DNA from 2 places in the Bacillus sp. FJAT-53060 genome. Region 1 is predicted to be linked to the other one. Evidence: a T-box and tRNA genes for the amino acid it is inferred to sense, from the RefSeq annotation. Region 1 holds a T-box; the other holds one or more tRNA genes.
What was found. The T-box of region 1 lies ahead of leuS (leucine--tRNA ligase). A T-box ahead of a tRNA ligase gene usually reads a tRNA of that ligase, here a tRNA-Leu.

Region 1 (15,702 bases):
CTTGCGACACCCTTTTCAGTCTTAATGGAATATTCATCCTTTCAAAAGTGTTTAAATAATATATGGTGTGTTGTGGATACACCACGTTTTTCTTATATCTTTATGAAAGATACTTTCCTCTCTCTTTCATGGTTAATGGGAATCTTATTTGCTGTGATTCAGCTTGGATTTGAGAGGAATAAAGGGCAAATGGACTTTACATTATCTTTGCCGTTTAGCAGAAGCACCATCTACCATACCAAATTTTTCTTAGGTGCTGGAATTATTGCGATCATTCATGTCGCCTCATATGTTCTCACTTATTTACTCATATTAGGCCTTAACCCAATAGAGACACCTGGTTTTAACAGCAGTTATTTGTTTGCGCTGGTGTCCTCATTGATGATCTATAGTTTGTTTTTTGCCGCTGGTACTTTAACAGGCAGCGCAATTTCCCAAGCGATCGTTGCATTCAGTACAGCCATTTTACCCTTTTTAGTGATTGGTCTACCGATCGTTCATTTAGATTTTATCATGAAAACAAGTGGGATTTGGGTGGATAAGAACTTCTTCACTTATTGGATACCGTCCATTTCTCCAATTACTTATATCATACCTGGACAATTTCAATATTTATATCCGAGTTGGTTCACTGGTGAAGGGTTCATCATACCAATTGTCATGATGGTCCTCTTTTATCTGATTGGCTTGTTTAGCTTTATCAAACATCCAAACGAACGAAATGGCCGCTTCTTTCTTCATCAAACAATCGATCGACCAATTCAGATTATGGTGATTCTCTTTGGTGTTCTAGGATTTGGATGGGCTGGATTCGCTTCAGAGAATTCAATATTTGGTTATGTCGTTGGCATGTTAATCGGTGGAATCGTAGGTGGACTGACGAGTTATTTATTGATATATCGAAAAAGATAAACAGAGAGTAGGGGATTAAAGATGATTCAGATTCAAGCGTTAGATCATGTGTTTAAAATTGGTACAAAGGGAAGAGAGAACGAAATACCTGTACTCAAAGGCATTGACTTATCCATCAAAAGAGGCGACATTGCTTGTATCGTTGGGAGAAGTGGTTCTGGGAAATCCACTTTACTCAATTTAATGTCAGGATATATTACGCCAACGAGTGGACAAATTGTCATCGATGGAACCAATGTGACAGGCTTTAATGAAAAAGAATGGGCGGACTTTCGATTAGATCACTTTGGCTTTATCTTTCAAAGCTTTCAATTGATCGGGAGCTTAACAACATTTGAAAATATTGAGCTTCCGCTCACTTTAAAAGGTGTGAAGCCGTCTGATCGAAAGGAGAAAGTAAAAGACATGCTCAAACGAGTAGGCCTTGAACATCACGCAGGGCATTATCCGAATGAACTGTCAGGTGGACAGCAGCAGCGTGTGAGTATTGCAAGAGCATTGATTTTAAATCCATCTATTATTTTAGCGGATGAACCGACAGGCAGTCTGGATTCAGAAACAGAAGGAGAAATTTTAGCCTTTATCCAGCAGCTTAATCGTGAAAAAGGAATTACATTTGTTATCATTACACATGACGATGAAGTCGCTTCAATCGCAGACACAACGTTCCAGCTTCATGATGGTGTGTTAAAGAAAGGGGAACAGTCCAATGAAATTTAAAGATCAGGTCAAATTCATTAGAAGAAATATGAAGAAAAATAAATTGCGTGTGTTTATGACCATTCTTGCGACGACAATGGCATGCTCTTTCTTAATCGTTCTAGCATCTGTCGGTTTTGGTCTGCAAAAATCGGCTCAGGATGAAATTATGCAACAGCAAATCATCACAGAAATTAAAGTGTTAGGTGAAGAAAAGGGAGACATCAAGGTTGATGATTTAAAGAAATATGATCATGTGAAATCTGTTGTCGCAAGAACGTCTATTAATCCATTGTTAAAAGTTGAGCTCGATGACCGCTCAAGTGAAGTGCAGGTTGCCTTTACGGATATGAAAAAAGAAAAAGAAGCGGGTCTTGAGCTAGACCGAGGAAGAGTTCCAACATCAGCGAATGAAATTGTGGTTGGGTATCATATGGCAGAACGCCTGTGGACTGAAAAAGAACGCAAAGCCTATGAAAAAGAAGTGAATGATCCTTCAAGTGATAGAGAATCATTAAAAGAGCCAAAAGGCTACACGAAGGAGATTTTAAATAAAGTCATTCAAATCAACGTGCCAAAACTCAATGAAGAAAATGAAGTCGTCAAAGAAAAAACATTTGATTTCCGTGTAGTTGGCGTTCTGAAAAAGCCGAATTTGGAGTGGCAGATGGATAATTCAATTTTGATCCCGAATGCTTATCAAAAGCAATTTGGTCAAGTGCTGGATATGTCTGCTGAAGCCGGCAATATCGACAAGTCGATATCTGTTTATGCAGACAAATTCGACAATGTCGGTGCGCTGACTGATAAATTGACAGGTGACGGCTATCAAGTCATCTCTGTAACGAGCCAGCTCAAAGGAATGGATAAGTTCTTTATGGCCTTCAAAATTGGACTCATTTTTGTCGGATGTATTGCGGTCATTATTTCTGCAATCGGTATTTTCAATACGATGACCATGGCGGTAACAGAGCGAACACAAGAGATTGGTATCATGAAAGCCATTGGAGCTAATCCTTCGATAATCAAGCGAATGTTCCTAATGGAAAGTGCTTATATTGGTGTGATTGGATCGATTATCGGTATTATTATCTCGTATATCATTAGTTTCGCAGTGAATTTAATCATTCCAGCCATTTTGTCATCTGCGTCTGATGGAGGATCAAGTGAACAATTCTCGATTACCTTCTCCTATATTCCGGTAAGCCTTGTGATCACAGCGACATTGATTAGCGCAGGGGTAGCGATAATATCTGGACTCAATCCAGCACGTAAAGCAACGAAAACGAATGTATTAACAGCATTAAGAAGAGAAATTTAAAAAAAACCTCCTGTATCCCTAGTGGGCTGACAGGAGGTTTTTTTATCGTGAAACAGCTATTGCTTAGGTGCCCGATACCCTGCACGCTCTGCTTCTTCTACAGAGCAGAACATTCGTTTGAATTTTTTTGTCCGTGAGTAGTATCTGCTGCTCGGCGTGTGATAAATGCCATTGACACTCCCTTTGATGTGACAGGTAGCTGATTCTTTTTTTGTCTCTTTTTGTGACTCATGACCGCCTGTATTCGTTCCATCATCTTTAGGAGCGGAGCGCTGGACGGCCGGTGACTGAGTTTCTTTGTTTACTTTCTTGTTTTCTTTTTTGAGTATTTCATTGCTAGAGGTCAGCTTGTCTATTTTCTCTTCAAGCTCTTGAATGGTTTGTTCTTGCTGTTTGACCGTTTCCTTTTCTGAGGTGATGTTTTCTAGCTTTTTTGTTAGTTTTTCTTTTTCTTTTGTCACATCTTCTAAAGAGGAAGTAAGCGTCTCTTTATCTGACTTCAAACGAGAAATTTCAGAGGTGACTTGTTTTTGATCCTTAAAGAGTGGTTCGGAAGATGGATCTGCTTGTGCAACAAACGGTAAAGACATGATGGAAAAGACGAGACCGATGATCAAAAAAGGATAAAAGCGTCTCTTGGAAAAAATTCTTTGATTTTGGCGTTTTAGTAATAAGAAATTAGCGGCATATCCTATGGCGAAGCAAAAGCATAAAAGACCTATGATGAGCAAAATGATCATCTAGCAGCCCCCTTAAATCTTTAATTCAACCTATTATAAACCATTTTTACCATTTTGTGGGGTATATTAAATAAAAAAATCTGTTTATACAGGGTTTTCAGCTATCGGCAATTCTTTAATTGCTTCTTTTATGGTTAAATAAGTGAGGTGTTTTGGAAATCTGTCTTCAAGTCATTGAGTTTTATCGAAAGCTGTGGTTTGATCCCAGGAATGATCTGTTTTGTTCTAGTTAGGTTGAGGAGAGTTGAAAATGCGTGCTGCGACAGAATCATTTAATATACAAGTTAACTTAGTGACAATAGCATCAAAGCAATCTTCAGATAGTTTTCCAATGAGTGGAAGGAGTGGACACACCATTTTTGATTGGGACGATCGGACGATCGGTGTCGAAAGCGAGGTGACTTTCTTTAATGAATCTTCTAGAAGCTGTTCATATTCCTTCTGTTTCTTTATATCCTTTTGAAAGCCAATGAAAAATGTTTCTTGTTCAATGTATAGAGGATCTATATTGAGTTCATTCCAAAAAAAGTGCCATCTTTTTTATAATTTTTTAGCTGTGTGGTAATAGGTGTTTTGTTTTGTATTCCATGACGTATTAAAGCAAGCTACTTTTGGTCTGTGTTTTTCCACTGGAGGAATCGGCAATTATGGCCAAGTATTTGATCTGTTTTGTATCCAGTCATTGTGTAAAGTCATGCTTCACATCAACGATAGGGTTTATCCTTGTAATGACAACACCAATCCCGCACGATCTAGCGCTTTTGTTATGAGTTCGAGTTGACCATATTACCCTCATTTACTGCTATTATCAGACATTTAAATGGTGTTTTTCAACCAAATTCCTTATAAACGTAGCATTATATATATTCTGTTTCAATCTTTGCAAACGCTTTGTTAAATTTGTCATCATAGTTTGTCCTCCATTAGAATATAGTTAGTAAGGAGACTTTTTTAGAAAAGTGAGGAATCATTTACTTAACATTCATAAAATGACAAAAATAGTTAATATGGATTAGGAGAAAATGATTCCAATGCATCAAGATTGTTTATAGGTCATTCACGTATAATGGAAGAAACAAGCTTTTTTTCTTCGTTAGTGAGAATAGACCTTTTACATGGATTATGACGGAACAGCAGAATGGCATTACAAGGGGGCTAGACAGCCTGAAGTCGCTTTACTATTCTAAGGGCTTTAGGAAGGTGATGAAAATGCTGCAACAAGTCATTATTGCTTGCGCCATTGGAGGGGTCATGGGCATTCTCGGTCACGTAAAGAAAAAAGGCAGGCTAGAGAAGCCCAGAATGACAAAAAAGTTTATTTACCTAGGGTTTATTGAAGATTGGCTCGTAGGGATGATTGCCGCTACACTGCTTGTCTTATCCTCAAATCCCGATTCTAGTCTGCACTTGATCATCTTATCAATTATTTCAGGTTACGGGGGAGAAGCAGTTCTGCGAAGCTTTGATTTTGTGAGAGAACAGCGTTCACAGGATGGGGACTCCAACCGTCATAACCGATCTCCACACGAATAATATCCTCTACTTTACCCTGCCTAGGGTACATTCCATTGTATACAAACCTGCTTGCACTTATGATCATAATTCTATAAAATACTACTTAGATGACGGTTACGATAAGAACAGTGAAGAGGAGTAGTAGGAAAGCAGTATTTGTCTTTAGAGAATTGACGGCTGGTGAAAGTCAATCAAATCTGCTTCTGAACTCGCCTCAGAGTTGCAGTTGCGTTGAGCTTCTGTCGCATGTCTGCGTTAAAGATATTAAGTGAGCGTATGAACAGCAAGTTACGCTAACAAGGGTGGTACCGCGGGAAACAAAAAATCTCTCGTCCCTTTCCAGGGATGAGGGTTTTTTGTTGATTTTAGAAAAATCTGAATTCTTGCAGTGGTCATTTTAGCAGATAAAGCCGTACATATTAAAGGAGGTTTTCACATTGAGTTTTCAGCATCTGGAAATTGAAAAGAAGTGGCAGGAATATTGGCTGACAAATAAAACATTCGCCACATCTGACTCGGAAAATAAACCAAAGTTTTATGCGCTGGATATGTTTCCATATCCATCAGGAGCAGGGCTTCATGTTGGGCATCCTGAGGGCTACACAGCAACGGATATTTTATCACGTATGAAACGTATGCAGGGGTATGATGTTCTTCATCCGATGGGATGGGATGCATTTGGTCTTCCAGCGGAACAGTATGCACTAGATACAGGAAATGATCCGAAGGCCTTTACAGAAGAAAACATCAATAATTTCCGCCGTCAAATTCAATCGCTAGGGTTTTCGTATGATTGGGATCGAGAAATCAACACGACAGATCCGAATTACTACAAATGGACACAGTGGATTTTCTTGAAATTGTACGAAAAAGGGTTGGCGTATATTGATGAAGTACCAGTGAACTGGTGCCCAGCTCTCGGCACTGTCCTTGCAAATGAAGAAGTCATTGATGGAAAAAGTGAACGAGGAGGGCATCCTGTTGAAAGGCGTCCAATGAAGCAATGGATGCTCAGAATTACGGCATATGCGGACAGGCTGTTAGAGGATTTAGAAGAGATTGATTGGCCTGAAAGCATCAAAGATATGCAACGTAACTGGATTGGACGTTCTGAAGGTGCGCATGTTCACTTTAAAGTAGAGGGACATGACGAGCAATTCACCGTTTTTACAACGCGTCCTGATACACTTTTTGGTGCAACGTATGCAGTTCTTGCACCAGAACATGCACTTGTTGAAAAAATTACATCAGCTGCTCAAAAAGAAGCAGTGGAAGCATATATCAAAGAGATTCAATCTAAGAGTGATTTAGAGCGGACAGATCTTGCTAAAACGAAAACGGGCATTTTCACAGGTGCGTATGCCATCAATCCTTTAAATGGTGAAAAGATGCAGATCTGGATTGCAGATTACGTATTAGCCACATATGGAACTGGAGCCATTATGGCTGTACCTGCTCATGATGAGCGTGACTATGAATTTGCCAAAACATTTGATCTTCCAATCAAAGAGGTTGTAGAAGGCGGAGACATTGAAAAAGAAGCTTATACAGGTGATGGAAAACACATAAACTCTGATTTCTTAAATGGCTTAGGGAAAGAAGAAGCGATTGAAAAAGCCATTGCATGGCTTGAAGAACATCAAAAAGGTGAAAAGAAAGTTACGTATCGTTTAAGAGATTGGCTTTTCAGCCGTCAGCGCTACTGGGGTGAGCCCATTCCAATTATTCATTGGGAAGACGGAACATCCTCAGCTGTATCAGAGGAAGACCTTCCACTGATTTTGCCTAGGACGACTGAAATTAAGCCAAGTGGAACAGGTGAATCACCTTTAGCCAATATGAAAGAATGGGTTGAGGTTGTAGATCCTGTCACAGGTAAAAAAGGACGCCGTGAAACCAATACAATGCCGCAATGGGCAGGCAGCTGCTGGTACTTCTTACGTTATATTGATCCACATAACACCGAAGAACTCGCATCTCCCGAAAAGCTAAAGAAATGGCTTCCGGTTGATGTGTATATTGGAGGAGCGGAACATGCGGTATTGCATCTTTTATATGCGCGCTTCTGGCATAAATTCTTGTATGATATCGGGGTTGTCCCAACAAAAGAACCTTTCATGAAATTGTTCAACCAAGGAATGATTCTTGGTGAAAATAATGAAAAAATGAGTAAATCAAAAGGGAACGTTGTCAATCCAGATGACATCGTAGAATCCTATGGTGCCGATACATTAAGACTTTATGAAATGTTCATGGGACCTTTAGATGCATCAATTGCTTGGTCTGAAACAGGACTTGAAGGTGCTCGTCGTTTTCTTGACCGTGTATGGCGTCTATTCACAAATGAAGATAGCTCAATCAGTGAAAAAGTAATAGAGCAATCAGGCGGTGCATTAGAGCGCAGCTATCATGAAACGGTGATGAAGGTCACGGATCATTATGAAAGTTTACGTTTCAACACAGGAATTTCACAGCTAATGGTGTTTATTAATGATGCCTATAAGGCTGATACATTGCCGAAAGAATATGCTGAAGGGTTTGTGAAACTCCTTTCTCCAATTGCACCGCATTTAGCGGAAGAGCTTTGGAATAAACTTGGTCATGAAGGATCGATTTCTTATGAAGCATGGCCACAATATGACGAGTCAAAGCTTGTCGACGATGAAGTAGAAATTGTCGTACAGCTGAATGGGAAAGTAAAAGCAAAATTAACTGTTCCTGCTGAGGCAACAAGAGAGCAGTTAGAGGAGATTGCGAAAAATGATGCACGAGTCAAAGAACAGCTTGAAGGGAAAACAATCCTCAAAGTGATTGCGGTCCCTGGGAAGCTTGTCAATATTGTTGCGAATTAAAGAACACACCCATCGGTATAAACCGGTGGGTGTTATTTATTTCCTGGGACATAATTTTGTCGAAAACAAGGTGATTCCTCCATCGATCTTGTATTTTAAAAGTTGACCAATGAGGAGTGACGTCAATGGAAAAGGAAAGCAAACGTGAACAACGCTTAGTCTTTTAGGAGAAATGGTTTCCGTTTTATCCTATTTGCTTATTTACCAGGAATCGCACTGTTTTTTAGTATTAGCATTCTCACAATGGCAATTCAAAAAGGTAGAGTTTGAAAGTGAGCAACTAGTAGATGTGAAAAAATGATCACGTTTTTCCTTCAATCTAAACGGGTGATTACTTCAACATGATGTGAATGATTTGCTATAATGGTGTCACCGTGAATAAAAGGAGAGATGAAAGTCGTGTCAGTAAAAGAAATCTCAATAGAAGAATTAAAACAAAAACTAAGGCAAGAAGAGGCCATTCAGCTCGTCGATGTGCGTGAGGATGAGGAGGTAGCAGAAGGCATGGTTCCAGAAGCAGTCCACATTCGAATGGGAGATATCCCTGAGAAACTGGATGCGTTTGACAAAACACAAGAATATTATATTATTTGCCGTTCTGGTAAACGTAGTGAAAATGTCTGCTATTACTTAGAAGACCAAGGCTATCAAGCGACCAATGTAATTGGTGGCATGCTTGCATGGACAGGAGAAACAAAACCGAAGCTGTAAATAGGAGTCCTTTCATCCATGAGATGGAAGGCTTTTTTTGTTCATATGCCCGTCTCTATGTGCATAAAGATAGAGTAGCAAGAGAAGGGAGAGTGGCATTTGTGCTAAAGGTAGCTGTATTTGATGAAGAACACGAAAAAGATTTACAGAGCGAAATCAATCTTTTTTTAAAAGGAATGGACGACGACCAAGTCATTGACATTAAGTACAATGTAGCAGTGATCTGTGAGCAAGGAGGAGAACAGCTTTACTGTTTTTCAGCGCTCATTTTATATAAAAAATAGACGGCATCTTTTTGACAAAGGGCTAAAAATAATCTTTATTTTAGCCCTTTGTCTTCTGTTCCGTGCGATAGAAAACCTTTGAAGACTAGGAAGACCGAGTAGATCATGACAATCTTAAATGGATATAAGAAAAAAGCCGTTCAGATAAGAAACGGCTCTTTCTATTATGCTTTTTTTACTCTTGGGCTTCGTGGTTTATTGATCTTATTTTTGCTTGTTTAATGGCCCTTCGTTCATCATTTAACGATTTATATAGTGATACGATCATCAAAATAATAACAACTGAGAATGGCAAAGCTGCGAGTTTTGCTGTGTTTTGCAAGGCTTCAAGCCCGCCTGAAAATAAAAGCACTGCAGCGACAGCTGATTGGATGATGCCCCAGCTGATCTTCACACTATTAGCAGGATTTAATGAGCCATAGGTTGTCTGCATCCCAAGAACGAATGTGGCTGAATCTGCTGATGTGATAAAGAATACAGCAATTAAGATAAGGGCCAGGATCGACGTAATCATGGCGAGTGGGTATTGATTTAATACACCAAACAGCATTGTTTCAGTCGACATACCAGCAATATCGACAATCTTTTTTTGTTGTAAGTCCATGGCAGATACACCGAAGATAGAGAACCATAGAAAAACGAGTATTGAAGGAGCTACTAAGACACCAATTAAAAACTCTCGAATGGTTCTTCCGCGCGATACCCTTGCAATAAAAATTCCGACAAAAGGGGACCAAGAGATCCACCATGCCCAATAGAAGATTGTCCATCCATTAATCCATTCTCTCTTTTCAGGGTCATTTGGGGATAATCTAAAGCTCATTTGCACAATATTTGATAAGTATTGTCCAATTGAATCTGTAAATGAATTTAATATATAAACAGTTGGTCCAACAAAAAGTAAAAACATTATGAGCAAAGCAGCAAAAATCATATTTGTAGTGCTTAAATATTTAATACCTTTACTAATTCCACTCCAAGAAGAGATAAGGAACAGAACCGTGACGATTGCAATAATGATGAGCTGAGTCAAGAAGTTATTTGGTATACCGAATAAATAACTTAACCCTCCATTAATTTGCGCAGCACCTAGTCCTAAACTAGTGGCTACACCAACTACTGTTGCAAACACGGCGATACAATCTATGGTTTTTCCGATCCATCCATGAATTCTATTTCCGAATAATGGGTATAAGGTTGAACTAATTAATCCAGGCGCATCTTTTCTAAATTTGAAGTATGCAATACAAAGTGCGACAATCGCATAAATGGCCCATGCATGAAGTCCCCAGTGGAAAAAGGTATAACGAAGGGAATCGCGGAAGGCTTGTGCGGTTTCAGTCTCGACTGTTGGTGATTGAATGGCAAAGTGACTGATCGGTTCAGCCGCTCCGTAAAAAACAAGGCCAATTCCCATACCAGCACTAAATAGCATCGCAAACCAAGAAAAAAGACCAAACTCAGGCTTTTCATCAGGCTTTCCTAACGTCATTTTTCCGATTGGACTAAAAATAAAGAATAGACAAAAGCCGACAAGCAGTGATACGACTAATAAATAATACCAGCCAAAGTCATTTGTAATGTAAGTTTGAATTTGATCTGTCATACTTTGCAGTGTTTCTGGAGAAAAGGCTCCCCATAGGACCGCTATAAATGTGATCGCAATCACAATCCAAAATACACTTGATACGTTTTTCACACCATCTCACTCTCCTGTTGCTCTACACTTTTAAGCAGAGGATTTTATTTAATATCCCCTATCTCATTATTTTTCAAACAAAAAAAGGCGAGTTTCTCACTCGACCTCTACTTTACCGTAACATGTTTCCTTACCATTTTTCAACCATCGGTGTGTGAGGACGTCTTTTCCTCAATCCGTTTACGAAGGCGGTATACATATTCTTTTAAGCAAACAGCGAAAATGGTAAAAGCCAAAACGATAGCCACTTTTAATGGGGTAATCGACAGCTTCATGAAAAAGGCAGCTGTCAAACTAATCACAACCGCAAGTACAATCGGAAGTGCACGTCTGATCATTGATATCTCTCCTTTGCTTCTAGTGCAGCATTCATGCCAGCAAGCCTGCCTGTCACAAGTGCTGACGTAATATTGTAGCCGCCAGTATAACCGTGAATGTCTAAAATTTCTCCGCAGAAATAAAGACCGGCCATTTTTTTAGACGCCATTTTTTTCGGTTCAATCTCTTTGACAGAGACTCCGCCTCCTGTGACAAACGCTTTGTCTAAGGAAAGTGTACCATTTGCATGAACGATAAAATGTTTACAATCATGGGCAAAAGCACGCAGTTTATCCTTGGCAAGACCAGAAAATGTGTCTTGTGGATCAATCTCGTTCCTTTCTAAAAGGAACAACAAATAGCGTTCTTGCATCCAAGGCTTCAGTACATTCTTAATTGACTTTTTCGGTGCGTCCTTTAGGTCACAGTGAAGCTTTTGGAATAGCTCCTCGTCATGAAACTTTGGATATAAATCAATTTGCAGGCGGACTGTCGGCTGCTTTTTCAGCTCTTTGACAACAAATCCGCTGCATCTAAGAACAGCTGGGCCTGATAAGCCAAAGTGAGTAAAGATCATATCCATGACATGTGTGACGACTGGTTTTCCCTTTTTGTTTAAAACACTCACAGCCACACTTCGTAAAGAGAGCCCTTGAAGCACTTTTTCTTTCATAAATGGCTCATCTGATGTGACCGGTACTTCTGTTGGGAAAAGCTCTGTAATCGTATGGCCAGCGGCTTCTGCCCAAGCATAGCCGTCACCAGTAGATCCAGTATGCGGCACACTTTTTCCACCAACAGCAATGACAACAGCCTTGCTTGAAATTTTTTCATCGTTATTTGTAACAATTCCTGCTGCTTGTCCGTCTTGATACAGAACGTTTTTAATCTTTTCATTCGTTCGAATGGTGACATTCAAAGTTCGGAGCCTGTCTAACAGGGCATTCACAACAGATTGTGCTTTGTTTGAGACAGGGAACATGCGTCCGTGGTCTTCTTCTTTCAGTTCAATGCCAAGGTTTTCAAAAAATGTAATGATATCCTCATTGTTGAACTCAGAAAATGCACTATATAAAAAACGGCCGTTTCCGGGAATATGTTGAATGATTTCTTCTACTGGAAGGCGATTGGTAACGTTACAGCGTCCACCGCCAGAAATGGCCAGCTTTCTGCCAAGTTTATTTCCTTTGTCAATTAAAAGAACAGATGCACCGTGCTCTGCTGATGCAATCGCGGCCATCAGCCCAGAAGGTCCACCGCCAATGACAATGACATCATAATGTTTCATGTTACATTCCTCTTTCTACTTCAGTCATTTCTCTATTATAACGAAGATTGGGGAAGGCTGAAATATGAATTGATTGGTTTTGTGACTTCTGTATGGGTTTTGTTACCTGTGCGATGAAATGATGTGGTAAAATAGTTAAGTTGAATATTCATTAGAAAAATGGTGGTTAAGCGCATGTCTAATAAACTGCTTCGTGGTACGTTGGTTTTAACGATAGGGACTTATCTCTCTCGTTTTCTTGGTATGATTTACTTAATTCCATTTAGCGCAATGGTTGGAGCTACTGGTGGTGCACTATTCCAATATGGATACAATCAGTATACGATCTTTTTAAGTATTGCTACGCTTGGTTTCCCAACAGCGGTATCAAAATTTGTCTCCAAATATAATGCAATTGGCGATTATCAGACAACAAGGAAAATGTTCAGAGCGGGTATGTCGGTCATGCTTGTCACCGGTATTATCGCCTTTTCTATTTTATATTTGACTGCGCCGATTTTTGCCAAGATTCAGCTTGGCGGATCAAATGAAACAGGCGGTTTGACTGTCGATCAAGTGGTATATGTGATTCGGATGGTGAGTTTAGGTCTTCTGGTTGTACCAATCATGAGTCTTGTGCGAGGGTTCTTCCAAGGGCACTCGATGATGGGGCCAACAGCTGTTTCTCAAGTCATCGAACAACTTGTCAGAATCATCTTCCTATTAACAGCGACGTTTATTATTTTAAAGGTGCTTGACGGCGGACTTGTCATTGCTGTCGGTTATGCAACTTTTGCAGCACTGATCGGGGCATTTGGCGGATTATTTACCCTTTATTTATATTGGCTGAAGCGGAAGGACCGTCTCCTTGCTATGCAGCCGAATACAGGCGCTTACTCTGATTTGTCTTATAAGCAAATGTTTACAGAGTTGTTTAGCTATGCAGCACCGTATGTGTTTGTTGGACTTGCAATTCCAATTTATTCATATATTGATACAAATACAATCAATAGAGCCATGATTGCATCAGGACATCAAGATATTAGTACAGCGGTACTTTCCATTGTGACGTTATATTTACCGAAGCTAGTGATGATTCCTGTGTCTCTTGCAACAGCTTTTGGCTTAACCTTGATTCCGACCATTACGGAATCATTTACAGCACGTAATGATAAACTGCTCAATCGGCAAATTGATCAAACAATGCAGGTTATGTTATTCTTCGTACTGCCTGCTTCATTTGGAATCTCTGCTCTGGCAGGACCAGTTTATTGGTTTTTCTACCCGTCTGTTCATCCTGAGATAGGGATTTCTATTTTGTTCTGGTATGCACCTGTTGCGTTATTGTTTTCTTTATTCACCATTAACGCAGCGATTTTGCAAGGGATTAACAAACAAAAATTCGCTATCGTCAGTCTTTTGTTAGGGATTTTGATTAAAACAGTCTTGAATATCCCGCTGATTAGCTGGCTGCAAGGAAATGGTTCTGTGCTTGCAACTGCACTAGGCTACAGTGCGTCGATCTTGTATATGTTTATCATGATTAAGCGTCATGCAGGCTATTCATTCCACAGGATTTTCAAACGTTTTATTCTCATTAGTATTTTAACGGCGATCATGGCTGTTGCGGCTTATGTGACATGTCAGCTTGTGAGTCAATTGATTTCTTATGAAGACGGAATTGTACAAGCTGGTATCGTCATCTTGATTTCAATGATCACTGGAGGCGGTGTGTATATGTTCTTTTCTTACAAGATTGGATTACTAGAGCGTATACTTGGCAGCCGTATGCCAACATTTTTAAGAAAAAAGAGTTAAGAAGAGGTGGATATTCATGAGGCTTGATAAATTGCTTGCCAATAGCGGCTTTGGTTCAAGAAAAGATGTGAAGAAGCTGGTCAAGGCTCGAGCTGTCACAGTGAATGGAGAAGTGGCGAAGCAGGTGAAAGATCATGTCGATCCATTGAATGATGAAGTACTCGTACACGGAGAGCGTGTTGAGTATAAAGAGTTTATTTATTTAATGATGAACAAACCAGATGGCGTTATTTCAGCAACAGAGGATTTGCGAGATGAAACGGTTGTCGATTTACTTGAGCCGGAGGATATTGCAAGGGGGCCATTCCCTGTGGGGAGACTTGATAAGGATACAGTTGGTCTTCTTCTCCTCACAAATGATGGGCAGCTCGCTTATCAATTACTTTCTCCGAAAAAGCATGTCCCGAAGACGTACGAAGTTCATCTGACATACCCTTTAAGAGATCAAGACATCAAGCGTCTTGAGCAGGGGGTTGTCATTTTAGATGACTACCATACGAAGCCGGCAAAGATTGAAGTAGATGCCAATCAAGAGGCGGATACACGCATCCGTTTAACGATTACTGAAGGGAAATACCATCAAGTGAAGCTGATGGTGCAAGCGGTAGGGAATGAAGTGATCTTTTTAAAGCGTTTGTCAATGGGATCTGTCTCATTAGATGAAGATTTAGCGCCCGGGGAGTATCGTGAATTGACGGAAGAAGAATTAGATAGCTTAATCAATCGAGAATAGACAAAGAACCGGCATATTGCCGGTTCTTTATGTTATATGGACAATTCATTATAAGCTTAAGATGATATTTTCACTTTTTTTCTCGTTGTTTCCCATTTGCCTCTGCTTGGACTATGAACAAGATCGTTATAGGCAAGCACGTTTAAGTCTCTTTGAATGGTTCTAGGTGTGATCCCGAATTCATCAACCAGCTCTTGTGTCGTCACAAGACCTTTCTCTTGAATGAACATATAAACTGATTTAATTCGAGTCATCATACGGTTTGTTGAAGGTTTCAAAAAACCACTCCCTATCAATAAGATCGGATGGACTTGACTAACCACAACTTACTACACTAAAACTGCGAAATAAGGACATGCAACAATGGTAAATGTTCGTGTTTTTTAATGTTTTATTTTATTATACACATTATTATGCATGGAGTTCCACCAAAAAGTCAAATTTACGTGTTTTTTAACTGGTCTTCATGAAATAAAATATATTTATATCATGATTTGAATCCTGTTAAACCCAATAAACATAAGGGGTATGGAGAAGTCTGTCATTTTAGAAAAAACAAAAAATAAACACAGGAAATTTACAAAATGCTCTTTTGAAATGTGCCTTTAAAAATAAGATGGCAAAGATGAGAACAAGACTATGCACTTATGTCCATTTCTCTTTTGCTCATTTCACAAGTGGATATGAAATAAATCCAAGCTTTACAAGATTCTCTGGGGAGTAGCCATGATGCCAGACTGTCTGAGACCGATGAACGCAATGAAAAGTCCAATCCCTGCTGTCATTCCGTACTTTAAATTATCTGGAATGGCTTCGATCAGTTGTTTTCTAAG
Region 2 (15,702 bases), on a different contig from region 1:
GATCGAGGACTTAACCTATATTCTAATGTGAAGCATGGACGTTGTTATCTAGTTTTGAGAGAACATTTTTAAAATATCTCTTGATTTATTTTCAATACATAGTATAATATCTTTTGTCACTAAATTGTCTGGTGATGATGGCGAAGAGGTCACACCCGTTCCCATACCGAACACGGAAGTTAAGCTCTTCAGCGCCAATGGTAGTTGGGGGTTTCCCCCTGTGAGAGTAGGACATCGCCAGGCTTTCTTCATTCCGCAGTAGCTCAGTGGTAGAGCTATCGGCTGTTAACCGATCGGTCGTAGGTTCGAATCCTACCTGCGGAGCCAATTTGGAGAGCTGTCCGAGTGGCCGAAGGAGCACGATTGGAAATCGTGTAGGCGGTAAACCCGTCTCAAGGGTTCGAATCCCTTGCTCTCCGCCACAAGATACATATAATAGATGGCCCGTTGGTCAAGCGGTTAAGACACCGCCCTTTCACGGCGGTAACACGGGTTCGAATCCCGTACGGGTCACCATTTTATAGAATATATACCAGCATTTTTTTCCGGAGGATTAGCTCAGCTGGGAGAGCATCTGCCTTACAAGCAGAGGGTCGGCGGTTCGAGCCCGTCATCCTCCACCATATCTTTTATATTGTCGCGGGGTGGAGCAGTTCGGTAGCTCGTCGGGCTCATAACCCGAAGGTCGCAGGTTCAAATCCTGCCCCCGCAACCAAACTTTTTATTTTTATATTGGTCCGGTAGTTCAGTTGGTTAGAATGCCTGCCTGTCACGCAGGAGGTCGCGGGTTCGAGTCCCGTCCGGACCGCCATTTATACATATTCATCATATTGATGTTGGCTCGGTAGCTCAGTTGGTAGAGCAACGGACTGAAAATCCGTGTGTCGGCGGTTCGATTCCGTCCCGAGCCACCACTATTTGCCGGTGTAGCTCAATTGGTAGAGCAACTGACTTGTAATCAGTAGGTTGGGGGTTCAAGTCCTCTTGCCGGCACTGTTTTTCAAATGTGGAGGGGTAGCGAAGTGGCTAAACGCGGCGGACTGTAAATCCGCTCCCTCCGGGTTCGGCGGTTCGAATCCGCCCCCCTCCACCATTTTTAGGGGCATAGTTTAACGGTAGAACAGAGGTCTCCAAAACCTCCGGTGTGGGTTCGATTCCTACTGCCCCTGCCAATTATATGATTTATAACATCTATGGCGGTTGTGGCGAAGTGGTTAACGCACCAGATTGTGGCTCTGGCACTCGTGGGTTCGATTCCCATCAATCGCCCCATTTTATTATTGGGCTATAGCCAAGCGGTAAGGCAACGGACTTTGACTCCGTCATGCGTTGGTTCGAATCCAGCTAGCCCAGTTGATATGCGGAAGTAGTTCAGTGGTAGAACACCACCTTGCCAAGGTGGGGGTCGCGGGTTCGAATCCCGTCTTCCGCTCCAATAATGGCGGCATAGCCAAGTGGTAAGGCAGAGGTCTGCAAAACCTTTATCCCCGGTTCAAATCCGGGTGTCGCCTTTTTTTTTGAAAAGACTGCCGGGGTGGTGGAATTGGCAGACACACAGGACTTAAAATCCTGCGGTAGGTGACTACCGTGCCGGTTCAAGTCCGGCCCTCGGCACCATTGTTTTTTATTATAAGTTGCGCTCTTTAAAGATCATGCCGGTGTGGCGGAATTGGCAGACGCGCACGACTCAAAATCGTGTTCCTCACGGAGTGCCGGTTCGACCCCGGCCACCGGTACCACATCGCGGGTGTAGTTTAGTGGTAAAACCTCAGCCTTCCAAGCTGATGATGAGGGTTCGATTCCCTTCACCCGCTCCAACTTACATACTGATAAATTGACTGACTGCTAATGAAAATTAGCGGTCTTTTTTGCTTTTATGTACATGATTATTGAAGGCAAAGTCAAATTCCTATGGTCATATGCACCCTTTCATTAAAACAATTTATTTTTGAGGGAATGATGAAAAGATGAGAAGGAACAATCAGCTATCAACAAAAGACATTGACTTAATTATGGACAATGTGGCAAATGAGAAGAGAAGATTGAATTTAAAGGAGCATTAAAGCTATTTATTGAGGACTGTGAAATAAAATCTGAGCCTTTAGAGGAAAGGAGGGGCAGGGTGTTACTAGCTCAATATGAAAAAGAAAAAGTGAAAGCCATATTTGATTATCATAATCTATGTGATGATGTGCTTTATGTTGAATTGTTATACCTTTAGAGCCTCTTATTAAACTAGAATTGGAATCCGAACCAGATCAAATTAGTTGGATTTATAAAACTTTAATGAAAAATCAGTATGATAAGGAACATGTCCTTATGTTTAGGATCATTACAGTGGATTCTAGCGTTTATTATATGTTATGCCATATTCGTTTTATTTCTAAATGATCTTGGCTAAAGTGTTTCAATACATAGACATCTGGATTGCTGAGCTTCTCCCACTCATTGAATCCAATGTTCGAATCGGCGTGTTTGAGGAGCAGGCTCATGATATTGCCGTGTGTAACGAAGAGGGTATGATTTTCTTCTACTTCTATTTGTTCGTAGAGAGCCTCTACTATTCGGTTCATTGCTTCTTGACTTGATTCTCCGCCTTCATATGTGATGTGTAAATCCGAAAAACTGAGCTTTAGCTTCTCATACCAATCATCCATCGGCTTTCTACTTAACACACGTTCAGAGAGACGCTCATCTATTTTTATCTTAAGTTGTTTTGCATGGGCGAGCGGCTCAATGGTTTGGATGGCTCGTTTATAGGGACTTGAGATGATCTTATTGAGGTGAATGCCGGAAAAGAACTGAGCCAGCGCGAGTGATTGAGTGATGCCTTGCTGCGTTAAAGCCGCATCTTTCAATTGTCCATCTGCTTGGCAGTGTCTGACTTTCATGGGATTACACCTTTCATTGAGTATTGGATGAGCATTCACGAAGGTCTAGGTTAATTTGTTCGTATCTGTATCTTTATATGGATCGATGAGCTTGGATGTAAGGTCTAAGTTGAACAAAAAGTCATCTACGTGGTCTGTACCAAAGGGAAATGTGGAAAAGTTGATTGGGATGCTGCCTTCTTGCTTTTCTGAAGTGATCGACTGATTGTTTTGCTTTTTTCTCCAGTTCTTAAACAAGCTCATGTAAGCTACCCTTTTCTAAGAAAAAGATGGATTTATGCTAATAATACGAGGAAGTTGTACAAGCGTCAATCCTTTTTCAAATAGGTCTATTCATTTGATTCCCTATGGTGGTGTCACTTCAATTGAAGGGAAATTTGAATCAGCTTGACTTCATTTAAGACATTGATCATCCGCTGGAACATTTTGTAAATAAATTTACAAAATCGAAATCACTGCTCCGTCTAAAAGACAGGTTTTTGTGCTTCTTCTCATATGTCTTGAAGCTCTCTATCCTCTGTATATGGATGGATATGTGATACCAGCAAGAATTCATCTGCACCTTTTGTACTCTGGTACCTGAAGTGGAACAATGGATTCCTTATGTAATTGTGCCTGTTTTTTCCGTAACCCATCTTCTTCTGTTACCAGTAGAGTCTCACCTTCGGTTGTGATGGCCATTTTCCTTCCATGCAATCAGTGGAATCGAATCGGTACAAAGAGATTCTTTACCTGCGCCTACTCCAGAAGGTCCTGTGACCTCAATAATCTTAATCTATATCTTTATCACACCGTACATTGATAGGAGAAATCGTGTCACAATAAAGAAGAAAATTAAGAAGTAAGGGTAGAGTTTTGTATAAATTTGGGTAAACGAGTCAAAAAGCCTAGGTTATTCATCCTTTTCTTTATAATTACTTTGACACGATTAGATGAAAAAAGTAAAGTAGTACTAAGTAATTTACAAAACACTCTTCATTCACTGAAACATGAAGTGTGTGTAAATTTTATTTTTTTTGAAACTTATGATGCTTCTCATACGTTATATTAAAGGAACTCCTTGGTCTGCCGGAGACAAAGCATTGGAATGCTTGGCGAAGAAGATTTACATTTGCAAAATGAATGTAAATTTTTTATGAATTCATTTATATCAATTTGTTAATAGAAAGAAGAGGTATTATGAAAAAAATATTTTTGAACAAATATAGCTTTTTTGTATTGGCTGTCCTTTTATTCTGGGCAAAATCGTATACAGCCTACAAGATGGACTTTAATTTAGGAGTAAAAGGTTCTTTTCAAGAGGGACTTCTCTTATTAAATCCATTTAGTTCAGCCATTGTGTTTTTGGGACTTGCTCTCTTTTTAAAGGGGCGTAAATCGGCTATTGTTTTAATTGTGATTGATTTTATTATGACCGGACTTTTATATGCAAATGTAGCGTACTACCGTTTCTTTGATGACTTTTTAACTTTCCCAACAATGAAGCAAGCAGGAAATCTTGGAGGAGGCATGACAGACGGTGTGTTATCAAGTATTAAGCCGCATGACATTTTGTACTTCCTTGATATCTTGATCTTGATTGCCATTGTGATTTGGAGACCGGAAATCAAGAAATTCCAAATGAAAAAGACATTTGCATTGCTTATTGTTGCAGCAGGTGTCGGCCTGTTCTTTGTCAACCTTCATTTAGCTGAAAAGGATCGTCCAGAATTATTAACAAGAACTTTTGATCATAAGTATATTGTTAAGTATTTAGGCGTCTATAATTATGCGATTTATGATGGGATTCAATCGGCGCAAAATGCAACACAGGTTGCAAATGCGAGCAGTGATGATTTAACGGATGTTGTGAACTATACGGCTTCTCACTATGCAAAGCCAAATGCAGAGTATTTTGGCAAAGCGAAAGGTAAAAATATCATTAAAATCCATTTAGAGAGTTTTCAGTCGTTTTTAATTGATTACAAGCTAAATGGGGAAGAAGTTACGCCGTTTTTAAACAAACTGGCTCATGGGGAAGATGATTTTACGTATTTCGATAACTTCTTCCATCAGACAGGTCAAGGAAAGACAGCGGATGCTGAACTGATGATGGATAATAGTATGTTTGGCTTGCCAGAGGGTGCAGCGTTTGTGACAAAAGGGGAAAATACCTACCAATCACTTCCTGCAATTTTAAATCAAAAGGAAGATTATACAAGTGCAGTTCTTCACGGGGATTATAAATCTTTCTGGAACCGTGACACCATTTATAAGCATATGGGAATTGATCAATTCTTCGATGCCTCTTATTACAATATGGATGAAGAAAATCTTGTGAATATGGGACTGAAGGATAAGCCGTTCTTTAAAGAGTCAATCCCAATGTTAGAATCATTGAAAAAACCATTTTATGCACACTTAATGACACTGACTCATCACTATCCATTTAATTTAGATGAGAAAGATGCCACTATTCCAAAAGCAACAACTGGCGATAAGACAGTAGATAATTATTTTCAAACAGCAAGATATTTAGATGAATCATTAGAGCAATTCTTTAAGGATTTGAAAAAATCAGGTCTGTATAAAGACTCAGTTATTTTATTATATGGTGACCATAACGGTATTTCTGAGAACCATAACCGTGCAATGAGTGAAATTCAAGGAAAAGAAATTACACCGTATCAAAATGCACAAAATCAGCGTGTACCGCTGATGATTCGTATTCCTGGTAAACAGGGCGGCGTGAATCATACGTATGGCGGTGAAATAGACGTGATGCCAACGCTTCTCCACTTACAAGGTATCGATTCAAACGAGTTCGTGAATTTTGGGACAGATCTATTTTCAAAAGAACATGATCAAACAGTTGCATTCCGTAGTGGAAACTATGTGACACCAAAATACACACTTGTAGATAATACTGTCTACGACACGAAAACGGGTAAAGTGATGAAGCAAAATAAAAAGACAGAGGCGATCAAAGCCCGTGTAGATAATCAGTTAAGTCTTTCAGATAAAGTGCTTTACAGGGATCTTCTTCGATTCCATAAGCTATCTGATTTTAAACCAGTGAATCCATCTGATTATTTCTATGGTAAAACAAACAAAACGCAAGAAGCGGATTCTTCTGCTAAGTAACTAAGTTTTGGGCAAGCACAGGAAAGGTGCTTGCCTTTTTCTCTCTCATAGCTTGATTTATTGGCAAAATATGTTTATATTTTAAGTAGCTGACGAAACTCATTTTGTCCTAGTGGATTTCAGGAGGAGCTTATGATAACAAATACAAAAACACAAAAAAAGAAATCAGAATTATGGGGCTGGATCAAGGCCATCTTAATTGCATTCATTGCTGTTTTTATCATTCGTAATTTTATATTTGCGCCGTATATTGTCAAAGGGTCTTCTATGGATCCGACATTGCATAATACAGAGCGGGTCTTTGTGAATAAAACCGTCGATTATTTCGGTGATTATAAACGAGGACAGATCATTGTACTTGATGGGGAAGACCGCAGCACTCATTACGTGAAACGATTGATTGGTTTACCAGGTGATAAAATTGAAATGAAAAATGACCAGCTGTACGTCAATGGTCAAAAAGTGGCGGAGCCTTATTTAGCGTCAAACAAAAAGAAAGCAGCCGCAGATGGCACCTTGTTGACGCCTGATTTCGGTCCTCTTACAGTCCCGAAAGGAAAGTACTTTGTCATGGGTGACAATCGCCAGAATTCAATGGACAGCCGCAACGGTCTAGGTCTTTTTACAAAGAGTGATATTCAAGGGACAACATCATTTGTGTTTTATCCTTTCCAAGATATTCGGTTACTTAATCAATAAGAAAAAAGCACACTGTCGTGTGGTTCAGACCGTAGACAAACCCTACCTTTACTTCAAGTAAAAGTGGGGTTTTCACTTATTTTGATAAAATTTATCAGTTGTCTTACCCTGGACATGGTCGTCTCCATGTCCAGTTTGCTAGCTTTTTGAGATTCATGGCAGCGAAAGTAAGCATCGCCTGCATCATTCGAGTGCTTGATACAGATTATGATGGGAATCTCGTGATAGGAGAAAGACGCATCACAAAACCAGGTCAGAATTTGAGATAACAGATGAGTTGTTGTTGACAGAAGGATAAGATTGAATCAAAAGAAGCAAAGGACCACTCTCTTTTTGGTTCTCCTTCTTGTATTAGCAAGGTGTGATCAAGCAGCGGTTGGTTCAGAAAACAATGTAAAAGAGATTAATGAATGCAGCATAGTCTAAGCCCATTGCTTTTAGCAAAGGAAGAAGGCATGAGAGTAAAGTGGGGTGAGTTTCAAAGCGCCCTTCCCCAATTTGAAGGGCTTGGCGCTAATCAATTAGATTTTTCATAGGAAGAGAAGGAGGAACGAGTGATGAAGAAGGAAAGGTTTTTTTCAATGAACTTTCTTGTATATACATATTTTAAGTGACAAGAGAAGAAGGAAAATATGCTCACTCTTTTGTTAAAATTATCGGTAGATATTTCATAATTGGTGTAATAACGACATGTAATTAGGACTTTTATATCTGATATATCGGAGGAATTCTTTCTATCTCACAAAAAAGAAAGAATATATAGAAGAGATGAAGATAAAAGACTATTTTAAAATAGAGGAAAAAGATGGTTCGTTTGACATTGTTTGGGTTCGTTGGTTCTAATGGAGTGATGAAATCTAGTGAAAAAGAGAGGGTTTGTGCATTAAAAAGGAAATAATTGAATAAAAGATCCCATTTTACCCAAAGGTGTGTTCTTGTCAAAAATGGGATCTTCTGTTGATGTTTGGAGTGTGACACCTATGATACGATCAGTTCATCATAAGATGGGAGGTGAAAATTATGACTTATGCAGCACCGCAAGTAGATTATTCCACTATGGAACCTGCTATTATGGACCAAGCTTGGTTCTTAGTATTTGTTGCAGTCCTTCTGGCATTGGGAGCAACAGTTGTTCTAGGAGCAGCAATTTGGTGTTTAGCAAACGGCAACGGTAGCTTTACAGGAGGCGTTCGATGGGAAAGTGGCTTACACGTTAATATTGAATGTAAGTAGCTCTACTTAGGATTCATCTTCTTACTTCTAAGGTATGACACCAGGGCTAAACCGTCTGTGGCGGGCGGTTTAGCCTGATCTGTTTTAATGAATATACAGCCACTTGGAGGTTATATGTTTACGATCGAGAATTTAACTAAGACGTATAAAAATAATGTAACTGCTATCAATGATTTTCATTTAAAGATCGCTCCTCATCAAATTGTTGCTGTTGCTGGTCCGAATGGATCCGGTAAAACAACGATGATTAACTGTACACTCGGGATCATTAAGCAAACAGAAGGAACGATTCACATAAAGGATGTGACAAATGATAATCCATCCTTTAAAAAACAAGTAGCCTATGTTCCAGATGATCTGCTGCTCCCTGAAGCATTGACTGGTGCTGAATATTTAGATTTTGTTTCCTCTATGTATGAATGTAAAACAAATCATAGAAGAAATCAACTAATTGAATTGTTTGACATGGATTCAGCTTTATCAAGACCTATCGAAACATATTCACATGGTATGAAAAAAAAGACACAGCTGATTGCCGGCTTTATGCTTGATAGTCAATTGGTGATCATGGATGAGCCCTTTAGAGGACTTGATATTGAAGCGGTTATAAACACAAAGAAACTCATGAAGCGTTATGCCAAGCACCATGGTGCGATCTTGCTTTCAACGCATGATATGCTTTCAGCAGAAGAGCTGTGCCACAAAATCGCCATTATTTCAAAGGGAAATAAAATGGATGAAGGAACAGTTTCAGCATTAAAAGAGAAGTATCAATCTAGCACACTGGAACAAGTGTTTCTGAAAGCTTCAATGTTAAGTGATAGGGGTGCACATTTTGATGAAATCATTAATCATTTCTAAAATGATGCTTAAAATGTGGCAGCAGGAGATGTATAAGCTCTTTGATACTCAAACGAAGCGAATCATTGTGGTCTTATTCTTTTTGTTTGCAGTCACAATGGGAGCCATCATCGGATACAGTTTTACAGGTGTCTTTATAAAGTCTTTCTTAAATGGAGATGAACGTTCACTTGGACTGTTGGTTGTGTCAATGGCGATCAATGCATCCATTTTTACAAGCCTGTTGTTTGTTCTGATCAAGGTCAGAACGCCCGAACAGGACCGGTTTTCTATGCAGCTTAGCTGGTTTCCGCTTTCGACATTTCAGAAAAGCCTTGGATACTTCATTCCGATGGTGACAGTGGTGGCAGGGCTTGTTTTATTCTTTATCGGTGTCTTGCTTTTACCTAATTTTATTGCCAAAGGGATCGGTATTTTCTTTATTCTCACTTTCTTCTTGATGGTGCTTTTGCAATCGCTGTTTGTCCTAACACTTTTGCAGTTCATTTACAACATGACCTATTTGCTCGTTCTAAAATTTAAATTACCATTGCAAAAATTTGCAGCGATATTTGTTTTATTGGTGCTAGTTGTTGCGTATGGAATGACGCATTTTGACATCAGTAAAATTCAGCAATCATATATACAGTTTGATTATCATTTGATGTATTTTACAGCCCCATTTTTCCTTGCGGGACAAGGGATGTCTCCTCAAGGAGTAAATTATGCGATTTTGATTCTGTTCATCCTATTATCCGCAGGCGGTGCGTTTTTTTCTCTTGCTCTTATGCCGATTATGGTAGAGAAAAAAGCATTAACTTTTTTAAACAAACTACCATTCTCGTCTTCAAAAAAGTGGTCACTCATTGTAAAGGAAATCAAATCACAGGTGAGAAATGAAGAAAACATTTTAAACTTTCTCGTTCTCCTTATCGTGATCTTATTTATCCGCTATCAGTTTGCTTTCCGCTTTGAAGGAGAAGCCTTTTTTGTACTATGTGCTCTAGCTGGATTAACAGCCTTTAATTCATTTGGCAATGATAAACGAATGCTTGGAATGTATAAAACATTTGGTCTAAGGTCGTGGGAAGTGGCTCTGTATAAGTTTATCGGCCTTCTGCTCGTTGGAGTGATGCAAATTGCTTTATTCATGCTCACAACACTGACGCTCCCTGATCAGATTTTGAACGTATTGATTGCTGCTGCAGTCTTGTGTAATGCAATTGCTCTCTTTTATGTCGTGGGTATTTTACTTCCCCTTGATCGAAATAATCCATACACGGGCATTTTTTCGTTTGGAGTGCTTATTTTAATCATGATTCCAATTTTATTTATTGGAAACTACGTCATAGGGGAGTCAAGCCAAATGCTTCAGTGGTTGCTAGTGGCAGGATTTGAAGGTCTGCTCATCTTTGCCATATACAAAGGTTTTTCATGGAGGTATTCACATGATTCAACTTCTTAACAGTAAGCTAAAGATCGAGCGGGTACCGGCTATTGCTCCGTATGTCACCTTACAAAAAAGGCATCTGACTGATACCCAGTATGGAAGCACACTCCCGATTAATGAGAGTGCATATCATATGTTAACGAAAGTTGACGGCAAGAGGACAGAAGCGAATATAACGGCAGAGCTCGCCGATTTGTTTCAGGTCGATGAGTCTGTAATTGCCCGTGATTTCTATCAACTAATGATGAGTCTAAATCAGCATCATTTGCTGTCTATCCATTATCAATCGCCATATCGGGTGGTCACAGCCTGCTATCAATTTTTTAAGCAGTATCAAGTAAAGATGAAAGAGCGGTTTGATTGCAGTGGTCACTCATTCCTTCAAATATTGGGGACGGCCTTGCTCATGGTGATGCGTAAAATCATCTTTTTCTGGGTGCTCTTTATGGTGATGGCAGGAATCGCCTTTTTATTCATTCCTGATCCATCGATTGTAGTCATCGCGATTTATTTTTCCATTATTTATTTCGGATTAATTACTGGGACAGCCTTGCATGAGGCGGCACATGGATATGCACATCGGAAGTTTGCAGGACGGGATGGCCCACAAGGCTTTTTTGCGAGCGATATGATGTCCGTGAAGTTTGTGAGACCCGTATTAGATCCATTTCAGAAAAAGCAGGTATGGATTACACTACTTGGGCCACTTCTGCCAGGTGTGATCGGAGCATTAGGAGTCATTGTGACCGTTTTATTTCTGAAAGAGAATCCAATCTCAACAGGTTTTTTCATTTTTTCAATTACGTATTTGATTCAATTACTCTACCTTCTTCCGTTTATGGGAGATGGTAAGTCCATTATGAAGCAGTTATTGGTTCGTGGAATGGGAGGTCAACGATTATGAACGTTCAGGCAATGAAACAAGGCGCAATTGTTGGTGGTTTTCTAGGTTTCTTAGGCTTTCCAATGCTGACTATTGGTGTACTGTTCTATCATTTATTTCAATCAAAAACGAATCATGAATTATTATTTAATAGTCTTGCCTTTGAGATGGAAGGCTCGTCAGCTTTTACTTTTCAGATCAAACCAAACTTTTTTATTTATATGATTGTAATTTTTGCTGTGAGTTTTCTGATTGTGGCACTGCTGTCAGTAATGAAACAGAAAAAAGCGAAAGATTAGGAGAACCCTCCTAATCTTTTTTTTGTATACTCAACCAAATTTTAGTATAATGTAGAACCAAAATCAAAGGGGATATCAATGTAGAAATGGAGCATTCTTTAATTCGCAGTTTATCTACTAGCAGGATGAAAGGATTAACGAAAAGAATCAGAGTATTACTTTTATCGGAAGTCATTACAAAAATGGTCGAAACGATGAATGTGCCCTTTCAATTATATCATCAGAAAGATATATACGAATCACAATTTAGTATTTGGTTAGACAAAAATGACGAAAGCAACTTCAAGTTTTCCGTTTTAAGTAGATGATTATGTTTTTTCTGCACAATCTGAATCTGTCAAAGTGCTTCAGGAGAAAAAGCATTGATTGTGTATAGAGCTGCAATTGGCAAAGATGGCTCTTGAAGAAATGTAGAAGAACCTGGAGCAAGCGTTGAAGAATATTTTGCATGCGTATTTATGTTTTGTACAGCTAGATAAATAACTATCGTAATATATATACGGAAAATGAAGTTTTTTGACGAAAATCTTCATATTCTGTTGACGAATTCTTAAGAAAGTTGTAATATAATAAAAGTCAACACAATGACATTGGCTTTCAAAGATGGATGCGGGTGTAGTTTAGTGGTAAAACCTCAGCCTTCCAAGCTGATGTCGTGAGTTCGATTCTCATCACCCGCTCCAATACATAATTTTGTTTATAACGCAGTGTTTCGTTTCATAGATAAACGAAGTGTTGCGTTTTTTATTATGTCAGTATAATGTGAAAAAGCGCTGTCAGACTACAGTGCTTTTTCAATGAGTTCATAGTTGCTTTCTCCACCTTGTATTTGTACAAACATTTTCGTCAAGGATTGTATAAGAGCTTCACTCTTTTCCCAGGAAATAGATGGCCGGAAAAGAATGATTTGAAGGATATTCTTTGTATCTTGAGAAATTTGTGCTTTACTTGTTTGAGAAAATAACCCTTTAAGCCCTTCACTGTCCTGCCATTCGATGTGATCAGAACTATTTTTTGACAGTAAAACAGGATCTTTGAGACGATCAGCATCTAGTGTAAGGATGGGTAAGAAATATTTTAATGAGAAAAATATCGACAAATCCTGTACGGAATTGGTCGAGTCCATAAATTGTTCCTTTTGAATATTAGAAAGAAGTGGAAGAAAAGGGACGTCTTCTAAAAGATCAGTCCATTCTTTGATCGCTGATACTTCTTCTAAGGTTTTATCCTCGTAATCAAAAAACAAAGATTCTTGAAACAGGCGTAATCGACCTTTTAACATTTGAGGCGATTTACCGACTTCAATCTGTGAATATTCAATTTGTCCAACATGAATAGACGGGCTTTGGGGATGAGATATTTCCATATGTATCTTCACAGTGACTCACTCCAATCGGTCATGATACACTCGTATTATACTTTAAACAACAGAAGAAACAAAGAAAGGAGGGGTGCAAGGTGATTCATGTTGGAAAATTAAAAGAAGAATTGATTCAATATGCGAATGAAATTGGTGTCGATAAAATTCGATTTGCAAGTGCTAATACATTTGATTCATTAAAAGACCGCCTTATCTTACATGAATCATTAGGGTATTTGTCGGGCTTTGAAGAGCCTGATATTGAAAAAAGAACAAACCCTGCTTTGTTGCTTCCAAAGGCCAAATCAATTGTTGCAATAGCGCTCGCTTATCCTTCCAAAATGAAAGATGCTCCTCGAAGCACAAAGGATGCGAGAAGAGGTATCTTTTCCAGGGCGTCATGGGGTACGGATTATCATGTTGTACTGAAAAAAAAGCTCGATATGCTCGAGGAATTTTTGAGAAGCAAACATGAAGATATACGAACGAAATCAATGGTGGATACAGGTGAACTGTCTGATCGTGCTGTAGCAGAACGTGCTGGCATTGGCTTTAGTGCAAAGAACTGCATGATTATTACACCTGAGTTCGGATCTTATGTGTACTTGGCTGAAATGATCACAAATGTCCCATTTGAACCGGATGAGAAAATGGAAGACCAGTGCGGAACGTGCAATAAATGTGTGGATTCGTGTCCAACAGGTGCCTTAGTGAATCCAGGACAGCTTAATTCTCAAAGGTGCATTTCGTTTTTAACGCAGACAAAAGGGTTTTTACCTGACGAGTTTCGGTCGAAAATAGGGAATCGATTGTATGGATGTGATACGTGCCAAACGGTCTGTCCAATCAATAAAGGAAAAGACTTTCATTTGCATCCTGAAATGGAGCCGGACCCTGAAATTGCAAAGCCGCTCTTAAAGCCGCTGCTTACGATCAGCAATCGTGAGTTTAAGGAGAAGTACGGTCATGTTTCGGGATCTTGGCGTGGGAAAAAGCCTATTCAAAGGAATGCGATTTTGGCACTTGCTCACTTTAAAGAAACCTCTGCGTTGCCAGATTTAGTTAAACTGATGCATAAAGATCCAAGGCCGGTCATTCGAGGAACGGCCGCTTGGGCTATTGGCAAAATTGGCGATCAGCAGCAGCTTTCAGAACTGGAAAAAGCCCTTGAGCGGGAAAGTGATGAAGAAGCGAGACAAGAGATTGTAAAAGGGGTTGAGTTCTTACAGACACCTTTAAATACTAAATAACATCCCTATGAACATAGAATGAACCAAACAGAGATTTTAAAAAAAGTTTGGTGGTGTCTGTGTGAAACAATTATTAGAGCAAACGTTAGAAGATAGGCTGGAGTATTTATTAAATGGCAGTGCGATCAAACAGCCACAGCTTATTTCTGATGTGGAAGCAGTAGAACGAAAAAAAGAGCTTTTCGCTAGAAGACAGGTTGAGATTGTAAAAGTGAAAGCAAAAGCAAAGCTTCTGCATTCAACGATTCAGGATGATGGAGCTCAGCATGTGCAATATCTTGCTCATCTCACTTATGTCTGTAAGGATGTAGACGATTCTTTTTATTTAGAGGAACATGTTGAAAAAAGAGAAGCGTTTCTTTATAACAACATGCTTGTGAAAGATCAAATGGTGCAGGGAAAATTGCAGAAGGAAGATGAGGTAGATAAACGCTTCCAAAACGAGGAACAATTCGGGAGAGCCTTTCACTATGATCGACGAGCAGCCGTGCAATACGCGGAGACGTACTGGAATAAAAGGAATCCAGCCTACAAAAATTTTGAGGATAACTGTACAAATTTTATTTCACAATGCTTGAAAGCAGGGAATGCGCCGACGAGAGGATATCCGAATCGGGGTTCTGGCTGGTGGGTGCGTCCACATACGTGGAGCTATAGCTGGACGGTCGCTCATTCGATGAAAAACTATTTAATGAATTCTAAGGCAGGTTTAAGAGCGAAGAAGGTTAAAGAGGCACAGGAGCTTCAAATCGGTGATGTCATTTGCTACGATTTTGAAGGTGATGGAAGGTATAATCATACAACCATTGTCGTTGATCATGATAAAGGCGGAATGCCACTTGTCAATGCACAGACGTATGACAGCCGTATGCGTTATTGGTCATATGAGGATTCGACAGCCTATACACCAGCTATTCGTTATACGTTTTTTCACATTTTGGACGATGCCGGGAAGGGTAGTTAATGGTATAATGTTGAGCGGAAAAGAAAATTTAGAGGTGAACTTTTTTGGGATTTCATGTCGTTTTATATCAACCAGAGATTCCAGCTAATACTGGAAATATTGCGCGTACATGTGCAGCAACAAATACAACACTCCATCTGATTCGTCCGCTTGGCTTTTCGACAGATGACAAAATGCTAAAGCGTGCAGGACTTGATTATTGGAAATATGCCAATGTCGTCTATCATGATTCATTGGATGAATTGTTTGAGGCTCATCCGAAGGGACAATTTTTCTATATCACGAAATTTGGCCAAAAGCCTCATACAATGTTTGATTACTCTCAGCTAGATGAAGACTATTTCTTTGTCTTTGGCAGGGAGACGAGTGGATTGCCGAAAGATTTAATTGAACGAAATATGGACCGTTGTCTTCGTTTGCCGATGACAGAACATGTTCGCTCACTTAATCTCTCGAATACGGCGGCTATCCTTGTTTATGAGGGGCTTCGCCAGCAGCAATATCGAGATCTCATATAAGATCATGATCAAAGCCGAGTTAGGTATCGTGGCTTTATTTATGAGAGATAAGAATATGTTGAAAAATGGGTATTGGAATAGATTGTGATCACGTTTTCAAAAAAGGAATAATGAGCTGAAAAAGCTACTTTTCATTAGTGCCATTAGCTCAGCTACTTTAATAGAGACCATTCCAGTCAGTATTCTAGGTCT

Region 2: it has a tRNA-Leu gene. The T-box ahead of leuS (leucine--tRNA ligase) is inferred to sense a tRNA for this amino acid. The anticodon was not compared.

Annotation. Positions count from the first base shown of each region.
Region 1 covers NZ_JBAWSW010000002.1:19,304-35,005, forward strand. The annotation lists gene WAX46_RS01580 (ABC transporter permease subunit) at 1-912, shown strand, start outside; gene WAX46_RS01585 (ABC transporter ATP-binding protein) at 934-1,632, shown strand; gene WAX46_RS01590 (ABC transporter permease) at 1,622-2,932, shown strand; gene WAX46_RS01595 (sunset domain-containing protein) at 2,989-3,672, opposite strand; partial or broken gene WAX46_RS01600 (PAS domain S-box protein) at 3,757-4,440, opposite strand; gene WAX46_RS01605 (DUF4257 domain-containing protein) at 4,876-5,205, shown strand; T-box leader at 5,307-5,527, shown strand; gene leuS (leucine--tRNA ligase) at 5,625-8,039, shown strand; gene WAX46_RS01615 (rhodanese-like domain-containing protein) at 8,439-8,750, shown strand; gene WAX46_RS01620 (sporulation protein Cse60) at 8,852-9,034, shown strand; partial or broken gene opuD (glycine betaine transporter OpuD) at 9,199-10,733, opposite strand; gene WAX46_RS01630 (hypothetical protein) at 10,874-11,071, opposite strand; gene WAX46_RS01635 (NAD(P)/FAD-dependent oxidoreductase) at 11,068-12,339, opposite strand; gene WAX46_RS01640 (putative polysaccharide biosynthesis protein) at 12,514-14,136, shown strand; gene WAX46_RS01645 (pseudouridine synthase) at 14,153-14,869, shown strand; gene WAX46_RS01650 (DeoR family transcriptional regulator) at 14,926-15,147, opposite strand; partial or broken gene WAX46_RS01655 (solute carrier family 23 protein) at 15,548-15,702, opposite strand, start outside.
Region 2 covers NZ_JBAWSW010000019.1:37,119-52,820, reverse strand. The annotation lists partial or broken rRNA gene WAX46_RS09115 (23S ribosomal RNA) at 1-18, shown strand, start outside; rRNA gene rrf (5S ribosomal RNA) at 128-243, shown strand; tRNA gene WAX46_RS09105 (tRNA-Asn) at 253-327, shown strand; tRNA gene WAX46_RS09100 (tRNA-Ser) at 332-422, shown strand; tRNA gene WAX46_RS09095 (tRNA-Glu) at 442-516, shown strand; tRNA gene WAX46_RS09090 (tRNA-Val) at 548-623, shown strand; tRNA gene WAX46_RS09085 (tRNA-Met) at 639-715, shown strand; tRNA gene WAX46_RS09080 (tRNA-Asp) at 735-811, shown strand; tRNA gene WAX46_RS09075 (tRNA-Phe) at 839-914, shown strand; tRNA gene WAX46_RS09070 (tRNA-Thr) at 921-993, shown strand; tRNA gene WAX46_RS09065 (tRNA-Tyr) at 1,009-1,093, shown strand; tRNA gene WAX46_RS09060 (tRNA-Trp) at 1,099-1,172, shown strand; tRNA gene WAX46_RS09055 (tRNA-His) at 1,197-1,272, shown strand; tRNA gene WAX46_RS09050 (tRNA-Gln) at 1,282-1,353, shown strand; tRNA gene WAX46_RS09045 (tRNA-Gly) at 1,361-1,435, shown strand; tRNA gene WAX46_RS09040 (tRNA-Cys) at 1,441-1,511, shown strand; tRNA gene WAX46_RS09035 (tRNA-Leu) at 1,529-1,617, shown strand; tRNA gene WAX46_RS09030 (tRNA-Leu) at 1,655-1,739, shown strand; tRNA gene WAX46_RS09025 (tRNA-Gly) at 1,744-1,817, shown strand; gene WAX46_RS09020 (histidine phosphatase family protein) at 2,355-2,891, opposite strand; gene WAX46_RS09015 (hypothetical protein) at 2,937-3,134, opposite strand; gene WAX46_RS09010 (LTA synthase family protein) at 4,071-6,014, shown strand; gene lepB (signal peptidase I) at 6,147-6,713, shown strand; partial or broken gene WAX46_RS09000 (aliphatic sulfonate ABC transporter substrate-binding protein) at 7,014-7,246, shown strand; gene WAX46_RS08995 (hypothetical protein) at 7,734-7,946, shown strand; gene WAX46_RS08990 (ABC transporter ATP-binding protein) at 8,061-8,807, shown strand; gene WAX46_RS08985 (hypothetical protein) at 8,785-10,251, shown strand; gene WAX46_RS08980 (PqqD family protein) at 10,235-11,140, shown strand; gene WAX46_RS08975 (hypothetical protein) at 11,137-11,418, shown strand; tRNA gene WAX46_RS08970 (tRNA-Gly) at 12,028-12,101, shown strand; gene WAX46_RS08965 (hypothetical protein) at 12,200-12,796, opposite strand; gene queG (tRNA epoxyqueuosine(34) reductase QueG) at 12,880-14,028, shown strand; gene WAX46_RS08955 (amidase domain-containing protein) at 14,090-14,992, shown strand; gene trmL (tRNA (uridine(34)/cytosine(34)/5-carboxymethylaminomethyluridine(34)-2'-O)-methyltransferase TrmL) at 15,037-15,510, shown strand.